2 regions of the Variovorax sp. LjRoot290 genome follow, and region 2 is predicted to be linked to the other one. Evidence: predicted binding sites of a transcription regulator. Region 2 holds the regulator's gene; the other holds the start of a gene.
The links. Region 2 encodes FNR, which switches genes on or off when oxygen is low (the NO sensors DNR and NnrR bind a similar motif). Its sites were predicted from a motif close to TTGATNNNNATCAA; they were not measured.
Positions count from the first base shown of each region.

Region 1: the regulator FNR is predicted to act here: its motif matches at 3,142-3,155, upstream of ACSQ9A_RS28970 (universal stress protein).

Region 1 covers NZ_CAXURW020000002.1:22,984-29,841, forward strand. Annotated here, with positions in the region: gene ACSQ9A_RS28960 (LysR substrate-binding domain-containing protein) at 1-702, opposite strand, end outside; gene ACSQ9A_RS28965 (amidase) at 846-2,297, shown strand; gene ACSQ9A_RS28970 (universal stress protein) at 2,561-3,082, opposite strand; gene ACSQ9A_RS28975 (universal stress protein) at 3,217-3,639, shown strand; gene ACSQ9A_RS28980 (trypsin-like peptidase domain-containing protein) at 3,641-5,035, shown strand; gene ACSQ9A_RS28985 (NUDIX domain-containing protein) at 5,025-5,504, opposite strand; gene ACSQ9A_RS28990 (hemerythrin domain-containing protein) at 5,603-6,187, shown strand; gene ACSQ9A_RS28995 (YoaK family protein) at 6,424-6,858, opposite strand, start outside.
Region 2 covers NZ_CAXURW020000002.1:1,623,928-1,630,785, forward strand. Annotated here, with positions in the region: gene ccoO (cytochrome-c oxidase, cbb3-type subunit II) at 1-53, shown strand, start outside; gene ACSQ9A_RS36905 (cbb3-type cytochrome oxidase subunit 3) at 64-201, shown strand; gene ccoP (cytochrome-c oxidase, cbb3-type subunit III) at 211-1,125, shown strand; gene ccoG (cytochrome c oxidase accessory protein CcoG) at 1,133-2,572, shown strand; gene ACSQ9A_RS36920 (FixH family protein) at 2,593-2,868, shown strand; gene ACSQ9A_RS36925 (hypothetical protein) at 2,874-3,119, shown strand; gene fnr (fumarate/nitrate reduction transcriptional regulator Fnr) at 3,100-3,816, opposite strand; gene ACSQ9A_RS36935 (sulfite exporter TauE/SafE family protein) at 4,029-4,742, shown strand; gene ACSQ9A_RS36940 (hypothetical protein) at 4,766-5,362, shown strand; gene ACSQ9A_RS36945 (YgaP family membrane protein) at 5,913-6,128, opposite strand; gene ACSQ9A_RS36950 (bifunctional acetate--CoA ligase family protein/GNAT family N-acetyltransferase) at 6,199-6,858, opposite strand, start outside.

The DNA of each region.
Region 1 (6,858 bases), 1.6 Mb from region 2:
TTCCCCTTGGCACAAAGCGTCATAGAGCAGAGCCGGATCGCTCGCCACAACGACCGGGTCGATCAGGTAGCCGCGGGGTTTGCCGCTGCCCTTTCGCAGCGGCCACACATAGCCGACGTCGCGACGCGCCTGATGCAGCGCCAGTGTCGGATGATCGCGCAGGGCTTCGGGCGTCTGGGGTGCTCCCGCGCGCCGAAGGTATGCAGGGCTTGCGAAGGTGCCGGAAGGAAAGCTCGCGAGTCGCCGTGCCACGAGGCTGGAGTCCGGCAACTCGCCGAGGCGCAATGCAATGTCGATCTCATCCTCGACCAGGTCGAGTGTTGCGTGCGAGGCCAGGATCTCCAGCCTCACGTCGGGGTAGCTCGCGCGGAAACCGGGGAGCAGCGGGGCGAACCAGCTCACGCCGAACGAGTAGGGCATGGTCACGCGCAGCCACCCGCGCGGGCCGTCGCGCAGTTGGTGTACGGCACCCTCGGCGGCCTCGAGTGTGCTGGCGATGGATCGACATTGCTCGAAATAGATCGCCCCCGCTTCGGTCAGGCTCAGCTTGCGCGTTGTGCGCCGTAGCAACTGCGCGCCCATGTACTTCTCCAGTTCGTAGACGCGTCGACTGACCGTGGTCTTGGGGATCTGCAGTGCGCGCGCCGCGGCAGTGAAGCTGCCTTCCTGTACGACGCGGACGAACACGAGCGTGTCGTTCATATCTCTTGCCATGATCAACGTCCCCTCGACGGTTCGCACGTCCGGCATTGTCCCATCTATGGTCCAGCTCTTGCCGTCCGAGTGGGCTAATCAAAACGGCTCGCTTTCCCTATCTTCGGTGCTCCACCTTCTGGAGAAACACCATGAACCTGAGCGAATACACGACCTATGACGCCGTCAGCCTGGGACAGCTCGTCGCTGCCGGCGAAATCCATCCGGCAGAACTTGCTGCGCTCGCAAGGGCCGCGGCGGATGCCGTGAACCCCCGAATCAATGCCGTGGTCGAGCACTGGGCGCCTGAAGAATCGGATCTGGCTACGCCGGCGACCGGCAGCCCGCTCGCGGGCGTGCCGTTTCTGATCAAGGATCTCGCCATCCAGATGGCAGGCAGGAAGAACGAACTCGGCAGCCGGCTGGCCAAGGGTGTGGTCGCATCTGGCGACTCGAGTCTCATGCGCCATTTCAGGAAGGCCGGCTTGGTCACCATCGGCCGCACGACGACGCCCGAAATGGCCTTCAGCACGGAAACAGAGTCCGCGTTGCAAGGGGCGACCGGCAACCCTTGGGACACACGCCTCAGCGCGGGCGGCTCCAGCGGTGGCTCCGGCGCAGCCGTCGCGGCGGGCGTGGTACCGATGGCGCATGCAACGGATGCAGCAGGCTCGATCCGCGTGCCCGCTGCCTACAACGGCTTGTTCGGCCTCAAGCCCACGAGGGGCCGCACGTCCAACGGCCCGGCCCTCGATGAAGTGTTCGCGGGCCTCGGCGTGCAACTTGGCGTCAGTCGCACGGTTCGCGACAGCGCCGCCCTGATGGACGCGGTGCAGGGATACTCGGCCGGCGACCCCTACTACACCGCACCGCCCGCGGGCAGCTTCCTGTCAGAGGTGGGGCGCGACCCTGGCAGGCTGCGCATCGGGCTGATGGTCCACTCGTGGAACGGCGTGCCCACGTCGGAGCCTATTGCGCAGGCCACGCGCGACGCGGCGCGCCACCTCCAGTCGCTCGGCCATCATGTCGAAGAGGCCACGCCGGAACTTGGCGTGTCGTGGGAGGCCTTCGTCCATGCCAACGCGCAGATCTGGTGCGCCACGCTGGTGCGCTGGATCGACGGACTTGCCGCCGCAACCGGCCGCCCCATCGATGCGACGACTCTCGAGCCTTCCACGCTCGCGAACTATCGCTATGGCCGCAGCGCGAGCGCCGTCGACTTCGCCGCTGCGCTCGAAGTGCGCAATACCGTCGCGCGCGCCGTCGGTGAATGGTTCGTGAGGATGGACGTGTTGATGACGCCTACGCTCCCGCAGATGCCGGGGCTGCTTGCGACCTACAGCGAGGGCGCCGATCGCATGAGCGGCCTGGAGTGGACGGCACGCGTCTTCCGGCATGCCTCCTTCACGCCGCCGGCCAACGTGGCGGGAACACCGGCGATGTCCGTGCCGCTGGCGATCGCGCCGGGCAGCGGCTTGCCCATCGGCATCCAATTCGCCGCCGGCTTTGCGCGTGAAGACCTGCTGCTACGGCTGGCCGGACAGCTCGAGCAGTCGATGCCCTGGGCCGCCCGACGTCCGGCGGTTTGGGCAGGCCGGCCGTAGGCCGAAGGGTCTCTGGAGGTCAAGGCCAAGTCTTCGCGGAAATGAATCGAGGGGGCGCCTCAATCCGTCGTGCGGACAACGATGCCGCGGCTGCAGGAGGCCCGGCGCATCATGGTGGCCGAAGTCCGTCCACGGGTCAGCTTGGCGACGCGGTTGGCCTCTTCGAGTCCGCGATTCGATGTCGGGCTGCCATCGACGCGAACAGAATGCGCTGATACGCGACCCATCCTTCGTGTGTTGGTGAGGCGACGACGCGCAGCCAATCACTCGAAGGCCAGCGCGCCGGTCGGCAAGCTGACACTCGTCGGCGCCTGGACCGGTTCGCCCTTCGATTCGCCCTCCGGCGCACGAACCAGCAGAACCGGCACCGAGGCATAGCGCAGGATGTGCTCCGCGCTGCTGCCCATGACGACGCGGCCGACCCCGCGGCGGCCGTGGGTGCCGAGGACGATCAAGTCTGCGGGCCACTTGGCGGCTTCGGCATTGACCACCTGATGGACCGAGCCCGCAAAACTGTCGCACAACACCTTGTCGGCTTCGATGCCGGCGGCCCGGGCGGTGGCCGCGGCCTCATCGAGAAGGCGCCTGCCGTTCTCGCGCAGCACGTTCAGCCAGTCACCGGCGTATCCCGCGTAGGCGTCCATGGCGAGGGCGAAGGACAGTTCGTCGATCACATGGAGCAGCCGCAGCCTTCCTTGCGTGAGTTTGGCGACGCGGATGGCCTCGTCCAGGCCGTGCCGCGATGTCGGACTGCCGTCGATGGGAACAAGGATCTGCTGGTACATGACGCGCTCCTTCGGTGCAGGTTGAGACGGTCAGTATCGGAATGATGGCGCGCTGCATCTTGATTTGGCGCAAAGGATATCGATGAGCGCGCGACGAACATCAGGCCATCCGGGACTTCGATCGAAGGAACATCATGAAAATTCTTCTCGCAGTGGATGGCAGCGACTACACGAAGCGCATGCTCTCCTACCTGACAGCGCACAAGGACGGGCTGGGCGCGGGTCACACCTATACGGTTTTCCATGCGGTTCTCCCGGTACCACACCGGGCTGCTGCCTTCGCGGGGCCCGAACTCGTTCATGGCTACTACGAAGATGACGCGCGGCTGGTGCTTGAGCCGATTCGAGCGTTCCTTTCGGAGCACGGTATCGAGGCGGCCTTGGTTCACAAAGTGGGCCATCCGGCCGACGAGATCGCTGCGTACGCGGAAGCGGGAAAGTTCGATCTGCTGGTCATGGGATCGCACGGTGCCGGCGCGTTGAAGAATCTCGTGCTGGGCTCCGTCGCCACGAAGGTGTTGGCGCAATGCACGGTGCCGGTCTTGATGGTGCGCTGAGATGCTGAGCAAGCCGTTCGCGCGCGGCGTCCTGGCGGCGACGCTCGGCGCACTGGCGTTCCTGGGCACCACGCATGCATGGTCTCGCGACGGGCCCTGTCCTGACCCGTCCGACGCGCCGAGGCAGGGCGTCGACTTCGTGGCAGCGGTGGCACGCCAGGCACCGGCTGTGGTGAGCGTGCTGGCGATCGGGCCAGGCACAGAGTGGGGCGACAACGATGAAAGCGGGATGCTGGCCCGATCCCGACCGGGATCGGAGCGCGCCTCTGCGTCGGGCATTGTCGTCAGCACCGACGGGTACGTGCTGACCAGCGCGCACGTGGTGCTCGGGGCCCAGGAGACAGCGGTCCTCGTAGGCGGGCAGCGTCGTTGGCCGGCCGATGTCGTCGGGCTCGACCGACGCACCGATGTAGCGCTCCTGAAGATCGCCGCGACAAACCTGCCGGTCGCTGCCATCGGCAGCAGCGCGCGCCTCTGCGCCGGAGAATGGGTGGCAGCGCTGGGCGCGCCATTCGGATTCGAGCAAAGCGTGACCGCCGGCTTGGTGAGCGCCAATCCGCGCTTCCTGCCCGGCGGCACCGGCGAGCCCCTGATCCAGACCGACGTCGCGCTCAATCCCGGCAATTCGGGGGGGCCTCTTTTTAACAAGCGCGGCGAAGTCGTCGCGATGAACTCGATGATCTATTCCGCGAGCGGCGGGTATCTAGGGGTGTCGTTCAGCCTGCCGATTGACACGGCCATGCGGATCGCCGCCGAGCTCCGGTCGACGGGGCGCGTGACGCGCGGGCAGATTGGTGCCCGGACTCAGGCGCTCACCTCGGATCTTGCGCTCGCGTTCGGGCTCGACGCTGCGTTGGGGGCGCTGATCGTGCGTGTCGATGCCGGCGGACCGGCGGCGAATGCGGGCCTTCGCAGCGGTGACGTCGTGCTGGGCGTCGACACCAACACGGCGACGGCCTACCCGGAAATCCAGCAGCGCGTTGCGGCTGCCCGCCCCGGCGCTTCGATCACGCTGAGCATCTGGCGTCGCAAGGCGCCGCTAACGGTAAAGCTCACCGTTGCGCAAAGCGCACCCGATCTTCCGCAGCGCGTCGCCTCCCGGGACGGACGCGAGCCGCGCCTGGGACTCGACCTGGTCGAGCGCACAGCCAAGCAGACGGGCGGGCTGCTCGAGCCAGGACTCTATGTGAGATCCACTTCGGGATCCGCCCAGCGGGCAGGTCTTCGCTTCGGCGACGTGATCCTGGCTGTCAACGATGTCGGCGTCTCCGGGATCAGCGATCTGGACAGAGCGCTCGAATCGGTCCCGCAGGGCGAGACCGTGGCTCTGCTGATCCGGCGCGGTTCGATCACCACCTTCGTGCCGATGACGCCGCCCATCGGGCTCACGCGCTGAGCGCTTCGAGCCGGTCGATGAAAACGACCAGCCCCGAAAGGATGCTTTTGCGTGCTGCAGCCATCGTGAACCAAGCAGCCCGGTCTGCTTCCGCGAAGTTCTTGAAGTTGCCTGATCGCGGCGGCCATTCGAGCTCGAAGGTGTTGGATTCGAGCGCCTGCGGATCGCAATCGCCTTCGAAGGCCCAGGCCGATACCAGCTTGCCGCTGCGCTGGCGAGCCTCTCCCAGGCTCGCGTGGCGCGTGCCGGGCGTAAAGCCGGTCTCCTCGGTGAATTCCCGTTTGGCGGCGTCAAGGGCAGTCTCGACGCCACTGTCGTATTCGCCCTTCGGAAAGGACCAGGCACCCTCGTTGCGCCGCGCCCAGAATGGCCCACCGGGATGCACCAGCAGGACCTCGAGCACACCGTCATTGCGACGGTACATGAGCAATCCAGCACTTCGCTTCGCCAACTGCGCGCATTGGACCATGCGCTGGGACCTTGCGCAGGTCGAGGCGACCTTCATTTGATCTGCAGCAAGGCCGCGTCCCGAACTCTATGGGAGTCTAGAGCCTTCCAAGGATTTGTATGACTCACACCACCACCAGAATCATCCGCGACGAGCACTCGGCCCTGTCGGCCATGCTGCGTTCCGTCCTGTTGCTCTTGGCGCAGCATCGACGGCAAGGCACGCTGCCTGACTTCGGCGCGCTGCGGGCGATGCTGTTCTACGTCGACGAGTTTCCCGAGAAGCGGCACCACCGCAAGGAGTCGGAGTTGCTGTTTCCGAAGCTGCGTGCGCGGACACCGCTTTCGCGCGAACTGCTCGATCGCCTGGACGATGACCATGCGCGTGGCGAGCGAAGAATCCGCGAGGTCGAACACGCCTTGCTCGGCTTCGAGATGATCGGCGAGCCGCGCCGGCAGGCTTTCGAGGAGGCGGCAGAGCGCTATGTTGATTTCTATCTTGCTCACATGGCGATGGAAGAAAGGGAGATCCTGCCGTTGGCCGAACGGGTGCTCACTGACGACGATTGGGCAGACCTCGACGAGGCGTTCAGCATCAACCGCGATCCATTGACCGGATGCGAACCTGAAGCGGACTACCGCGCGCTCTTCACGCGCATTGTCAATGCAGTGCCTGCGCCGATCGGGTTGGGCGCAGCCAGCTGACGTCGTCCCTCGGCCAATGCGCCCGGAAGACGTCCGTCGCCGGGTGCGATGCGGGCTGGACCGCTTCGGGCGGAGAGCGCATTTCGATCGCGGACGTTGTGTCGGCGGTAGGCGATCGTGCCCCTGATTGCCCTAGCCCTCAGGTGGCCTTGCCGAACGTGGTGCTGGTGCAGTAGGGAGGTCGATGCGACCCAGGACGTCTTGCACGAGTCACCGGCTCTCGCGAGAGGAGGGCGTCAATTGCTCTTTCGCGAGTGCCTGGCCGCGCGGCCCCAGCGACGCGCAAGAGTCGTCAGATCGTCGGCCGCCGGAACTATCGCAAGCCCCAGCAGTACCAGGGCGAGAGGCACGGTCGAGACGTAGCCGACGTGCTTGAAGCCGACAGCGCCAAGCACACCGCCAACAAAGAAGAAAACAACGAGAAGCGTGAGAACGCGCAGGCGGTCTCGGTTGGCCAATACGCGCAGATGCGAAGGCGGGCCGGCGGCATTTCGATAGAACAACTTCCCAAGCTCGATGCCGATGTCGGTCACGATGCCGGTGAGGTGGGTGGTTCGAATTTCGGCGTGCGACAGCTTGGTGATCACCGCGTTCTGCAGTCCCATGATGAAACAGAGAAGCATCACCGTCACTGGAACAAAAAGGCCTCGCATATCGGACAGTCGGGCACC
Region 2 (6,858 bases):
AGATGGATGCGCTGGTGGCCTATCTCCAGTCGCTCGGGCTCGCGGTCAAGTAAGGAGCGCCTCATGGACATCACCACCTTGCGGATCGTGGCCACGCTGGCTTCCTTCGCCACATTCATCGGCATCTTCGTATGGGCTTACTCGCGCCGCAACGCGAAACGGTTCGAGGGCGCCGCCCAACTGCCGTTCGAACAGGACTGAGAGAGCAACATGAGCGATTTCTTCAGTGTCTTCTGGTCGAACTATGTCGCCATTGCCTCGCTGGGCAGCATCCTGCTGTGTGCATTGCTGCTGTGGCTCGTTGCCCGCGCGAAGGTTCCGGGCGGGACCGATGAAACGACCGGACATGTCTGGGACGAAGACCTGCGCGAAGCCAACAATCCGATGCCGCGCTGGTGGGTCGGCCTCTTCGTGCTCACCATCATCTTCGGCCTGGCCTACCTGGTCGCGTATCCGGGGCTCGGCAGCTACCAGGGCCAGCTCGCATGGAGTACCGAGAACGAGTATGCGAAGGACCTTGCCAAGGCCAAGCGTGACCTCGAACCCGTCTACGCCGCCTATGCGGCCATGCCGATCGAGCGCGTGGCGGGCGAACCCGCGGCGGCGGCGATCGGCGAGCGCCTGTTCCTCAACAACTGCGCGCAGTGCCACGGCTCGGACGCGCGCGGCAGCAAGGGCTTTCCGAACCTGGCCGACCGCGACTGGTTGCACGGCGGCGCACCGGAGAAGATCAAGGAATCGATCACCCGGGGGCGCACCGGCGTGATGCCGCCGATGGCCGAGGCGGTCGGCACCCCCGAGGATGTCAAGAACGTCGCCAACTATGTGCTGAGCCTGTCGGGCAGCCCGCACGATTCGGTCCGCGCCGGCCTGGGCAAGAGCAAGTTCAGCGCCTGCGCGGCCTGCCATGGCATCGGCGGCGTCGGCAACCCCGCCATGGGCGCGCCGAACCTGGCCGACAAGGTCTGGCTGCACGGCTACGGGCAGGAGGCGATCATCTCGATCATCAACACCGGCAGGACCAATCAGATGCCGGCCCAGCAGGGCCGCCTGACCGAGGCCCAGATCCATGTGCTGGCCTCCTATGTCTGGGGCTTGTCGAACAAGCCTGCCGCTGCGCCCTAGGGCTGTCATGAAGGATGCCGCTTCCGCGTCGACCCCGGTGAGGCGCCGGGTGATCCCGATCGCCGCCGTTAAGGAAGGTGGCGGCCTGTTCGCCGCGCACCAGAAGGTCTATCCCCGCACGGTGCGCGGCGTCTTCGCGCGCTGGCGCTGGGCCATGGTGTTCCTGACGCAGCTCGTGTTCTATGGCCTGCCCTGGCTCGAGTGGGGGCAGCGCCAGGCGGTGCTGTTCGACCTGGGCGCGCGGCGCTTCTACATCCTCGGGCTGGTGCTGTATCCGCAGGACCTGATCTACCTGACCGGGCTGCTGGTGATCTCGGCGCTGTCGCTCTTCCTCTTCACCGCGGTGGCCGGGCGGTTGTGGTGCGGCTATGCCTGTCCGCAAACCGTCTACACCGAGATCTTCATGTGGGTCGAGCAAAAGATCGAAGGCAACCGCATCGCGCGCATGCGCCTGGACGAAGGCGACTTCTCGCTCGAGAAGCTGGTCAAGAAGTGGTTCAAGCACATCGTGTGGCTCGGCATCGCGCTGTGGACCGGCTTCACCTTCGTCGGCTACTTCACGCCGATCCGCGAGTTGGGCCTGGAGTTCCTGCAGACGCGCATGGGTTCGTGGGAGGTGTTCTGGGTCTTCTTCTACGGCTTTGCGACCTACGGCAATGCGGGTTTCATGCGCGAGCAGGTCTGCATGTACATGTGTCCCTATGCGCGCTTCCAGAGCGCCATGTTCGATCGCGACACGCTGATCGTGAGCTACGACAGCGAGCGTGGCGAGCCCCGCGGGGTGCGTTCCAAGAGCAGCAATGCCCGCGCTCAGGGACTTGGCGACTGCATCGACTGTTCGTTGTGCGTGCAGGTCTGCCCGACCGGCATCGACATCCGCAAGGGGCTGCAGTACGAGTGCATCGGCTGCGGGCTCTGTGTGGACGCCTGCAACACCGTGATGGACAAGATGGCCACACCGCGAGGTCTGATCCGCTACGCGACCCAGAACGGCATGGCCGGCCATTGGACGCCGAGGCAGGTGCTGCGCCGCGTGCTGCGCCCACGGGTGCTGATCTACACGGGCTTGCTCGCTGCGCTGACGATGGGGGTGCTGGCGAGCCTGGTCGTGCGCATGCCGCTGAAGGTCGACGTGGTGCGCGACCGGGCTTCGCTCGCGCGCATCGTCGAGGGCGGCCAACTCGAGAACGTCTATCGCCTGCAGATCATGAACGCGACCGAGCAGGTACAGCGCTACCGCATCGAAGCCAGGGGGCTGGAAGGCTTGAGCGTGTCGCCGCCTGATCCGGTCGAGGTCGGTTCTGCGCAGTCGCGCTGGGTCGCGGTGCGCCTGCAGCTCCCCTACGGCAGCGCCACCGCGGGTTCCCACGTCGTGCACTTCGACGTGCGCTCGGCCGACGGCAGCGCGCAGGTGTCGGAGAAGGCGACCTTCCTGGTGCCTCGTTGAGTTGGCAAAGAGGAGACAAGATGGACGATCATGCGATGACTTCCCCGAAGAGCGAACCCTGGTGGCAGTTCCCGCTGCTGTGGATGGTGATGGCCGGGCCCGCGGTGGTCGTCGTCGCCAGCTTCGTGACGCTCTGGCTCGCCCTGCGCACGCCCGATCCGGTGGTGGCGCCAGACTACTACCGCCAGGGCATCGAGATCAACAAGCATCTGATCGAAAAGAAACTGATGCCCGCGCTGGCGGGCCGCAATCATGCGGCAACGCCTGATGCCGACCTGCCCGCACCCAGGCGCTGATGGTCATGAAGACGCGCAACTGGATGTCGATTCTCTGGCCCGCCTTTCTGCTGGCGAGCGCGGCCGAACTGCTGGTGTTTGCACTGGTCGACCCCGGCGACCTCCACTGGCGCGGCGAGGCCGTCGGCCTGTCCCGCCAGACAGTCTATGCGGCCGGCTTCTTCGTCTTCTGGCTGCTGGCGATAGGGTCGAGCGCGCTGACGCTGCTTTTGACCAGGCCGGCCTCCGAGATCAACAGCCGGGAGGATTGACGATGCGCCGGAGCGCCTCGGCGTCGACGATGCGAAGATTGCGCTTCTCCACCTCGACGATCCCATCCTCCATGAACTTGGAGAGCGTTCGGCTCACGGTTTCGAGGGTGAGTCCGAGGTAGCTGCCGATCTCCTCGCGGGTCATGCGCAGCACGAACTCGGAGCGCGAGAAACCGCGCGCGTGCAGGCGCTGCACGAGGTTGAGCAGAAAAGCCGCGAGGCGTTCCTCGGCCCGCATGCTTCCCAGCAGCAGCATCACCCCGTGCTCGCGCACGATCTCGCGGCTCATGATCTGATGCACGTGGCGCTGCAGCGCCGCGACCTCGCGCGACAGTTCCTCGATTCGGTGAAAGGGCATCACGCAGACCTCGGCATCCTCGAGCGCGACCGCGTCGCAGGTGTGCTGGTTGTTGACGATGCCGTCGAGGCCGATGATTTCGCCGGCCATCTGGAAACCGGTGACCTGGTCGCGCCCATCCTCGGTCGCCACGCGGGTCTTGAAGACACCGGTGCGGATCGCATAGAGCGAGGTGAAGGGCTCGCCGTTGCGAAAGAGCGTCTCGCGTCGTCGGACCTTGCGCCGCGTGGCCACGATCTCGTCGATGCGTTTCAACTCGCTCGGCTCCAGCCCCGCGGGCATGCACAGCTCGCGCAGGGTGCAACTGGAGCAGGCGACCTTGATGTGTTCGGCTTTCATGGAGGGCGTCGAGGGTTGCAGTGATTCTGTGACGCGGTGCGCCGCCCAGGCTTGATGCACATCAAGGATGACGGGTCGACCTGCCCGCATAGTGGGTCATTGCTTGCCAGACCCACCGCCGCAATGAACACATCTCTCGCCCTCGCCCCTGCCGATTCATCTCGCGTCCCGGCCGAGCACAACCGCACGCGCTTCTCGCGCATCGTCTGATCATGCAGACTGCGCTCGCCAGCACTGCGCTCCTGATGGGATTGGTCGGCGGGCCCCATTGCGTCGCGATGTGCGGTGCTGCCTGTGCCGGCGTGATCCGCATCGTGCGCGTGCCGGTGGATGGTGGTGTGGCGCCGCTTTCGGCGAGCCCTCCGGCCGTTTCCGCATCCGTCGCCTTCCATGCGGCCCGTATCGCGGGCTATACGGCTGCCGGGGCGGCCGCCGCAGCGGCGATGCAGAGCCTCGGGTTCGCAAGCGAACAGGTCGCGGCGTTGCGTCCTCTGTGGGTGCTGCTTCATGTGTTCGTGCTCGCCTGGGGCCTGGTGCTCGCCGCACTCGGGCGACAGCCACTCTGGGCGCACCGTATCGGGCGCGCGCTCGCGACGCGCCTGCGGCCGCTCACCGGTTCGATGGCCGGCGTGCTCGCGACGGGTGCGCTCTGGGTCTCCATGCCTTGCGGTCTGTTGTATTCCGCGCTGATGCTTGCCGGGCTGGCCAACGGACCGGCGCAAGGCGCACTGACGATGGCCCTCTTTGCCGTGGGCAGCGGCGTGTCGCTGGTTCTGGCCCCTTGGCTGTGGCAGCGCTTGCGTTCAGGTGCCAGCATTGCGCGCAAGGAATGGGGAACCCGGCTTGCCGGCGGCCTGCTTGCGGCAGTGGCAATTCAGGCGCTGTGGATCGACCTGAGTCATCAGATCGACATATGGTGCCGCTGAAGGGAGACACCATGAGACGCAACATGATCGCGCTGATCGGACTTTCGGCCGTCTGCGCCGCGCTCATGAGCCCTTGCGCTGCCCAGCAGCGCCCCGCGCAGCCAGACCTTCAGATGCAGGGCATGGCCGCCCATGACGTTGCATATCAGGCGGCTCTCGATGCAGCCTCGGCCACAAGAAACGCGTCCAAGGACGCCGCTGCGGCGTTGCTCAAGGCAAGAAGGTATGCAGCTCGGCCCTCTGATCGCCGCGTGAAGGCGGCCGGCGAAGCGGCACGAAAGACCGGGCTGTCCGCCCATCGCGCTTGGCAAAGGGCGCTTGTTGCAGCCGATCGCGCGACGAGCCAAAGCAAGACAGCGGCCGAGCATGCGGCGCAGGCGAGCGAACAAGCCTCTGTCGCCTGGAATCGGGCGCTCGAGCAGATCGAGGCGGCGTCCGACCAGTTCGCTGGGGCGAGCACGGCGCAAGCCAAGAGCGCCGCGAGCGCTGTCTACGAAGATCTCCGGACAGCGCGCGATGCCTTGCGCATGGCAGCAAAGGCGAGCCACGAGGCCGCTGAGGAATCATGGCGGGCGAAAAGGCGGGCGCTGAGCGGAGAGACAGCTTCGGCCGCGCCTTAGCGCCGGGTTAGCCTTCAATGGAGCACAAACCAGACGGCAGCGGCCCATGTGCATGCGAGTTTGGCAAACAGGGCGGCGGCGATACGCAGCGCGAAGCTGCAACCCCCGCGATGGCGGCCAGGGTACATCGGGTCACCGTGTTGGCGCTGACCGCGACCAAGGCGCCGCGCACGAAGTGATGGTCGGCAAGCGCCCGCCTATGCTGCAACGGCGAAGGTGCGCAGGCCTGCGGCGGCGCGCCGATCACCGTCGCCCTTGCGACCCCTTGCGACGTTCGCGCTCGAAGCCGAGCAGGAGCCCGATGCCCAACGCCACGGCCAGGCCGACGACCGCGCCTGGCCGGGCGAGTTGCTCATACCTTCAGTGTCGCTTGAAGCTGCGCGTTCGCCGAGCCGCCGGCGCGCCAGGGATATCGCGAAGCATCAATCCAGGGTGATCCAGGCAATCAGCGCCTGGAGGGCGAGCCACAGCAGCGCCGCGCCGAGCAGCACCAAGACCGCGACGATCATCCACATGGCAGATCTCCCAAGGCGCCTCGATGGGCCGACATTCACGGTCGTCCTGGCCGGCCCCGAGGGCTGTCGCTGGCACAGGTGCCGACGCCGAGCAGCGCGTAGGCGGGGCAGGCGCCGAAGAGGCCTGTCAGCAGGGGCACGATGCCCAGATATCCCCATGGCCCGATCGTCCCGGCAGCCGACAGGCCGATGAGCGCGGCACCCGCCGTGATGCGCAGCAGGCGATCGGCAGCTCCAACATTCCGCTTCATTGCGCACGCTCCTTGTGGCTTCAATGCCATCCATCGTGCGCCAGACATGGGCGGGCGTCCTTGCGATGGATCAAGGGGTGATGATCGGACTGTTCAATGTCCTGACCACGCGCCGCACGCCCGAATCGGCCGGTTCCGCCGGATCGGCCTCGAAGCCCATGGCGCGCGCCAGGTTCAGCATCCGCGTGTTCTCGCGCAGGATGATGCCCACGAGACGGCCGATTCCGCGGCTCCTGGCGTGCTCGATCAATTGCGCGAACAGCAGCTTGCCGAGCCCGGCGCCCTTGAGATCGGAGCGCACGATAATGGCGAACTCGGCCTCCACCCGGTCGGGATCGCTCACGGTACGGGCCACGCCCAGCGTCTCGGGTGCGCCCTGCGCGTCGGAGCCTTCGGCAATGAAGGCCATCTCACGGTCGTAGTCGATCTGGGTGAGGCGGGCGAGCTCGCTGCGCGGCAGCTCACGCCTTGTCTGGAAGATTCGCATGCGGATGTCTTCCGGGTCGAGTTGCTCCAGAAAGCGCCGGTGCTGCGCCTCGTCCTCGGGGCGGATCGGCCGCAGCGTGATCTCGCGGCCGTTCCAGGTCAGGGTGCGGACCCATTGCGAAGGATACGGAAGGATCGCAAAGCGCTCCGCCCCGGCGACCGGCCGCGCGGCGACGCGAATGCGGGCATCGAGAGCGATGGCGCCCGATTCGTCGACATACAGCGGATTGATGTCGAGTTCCGC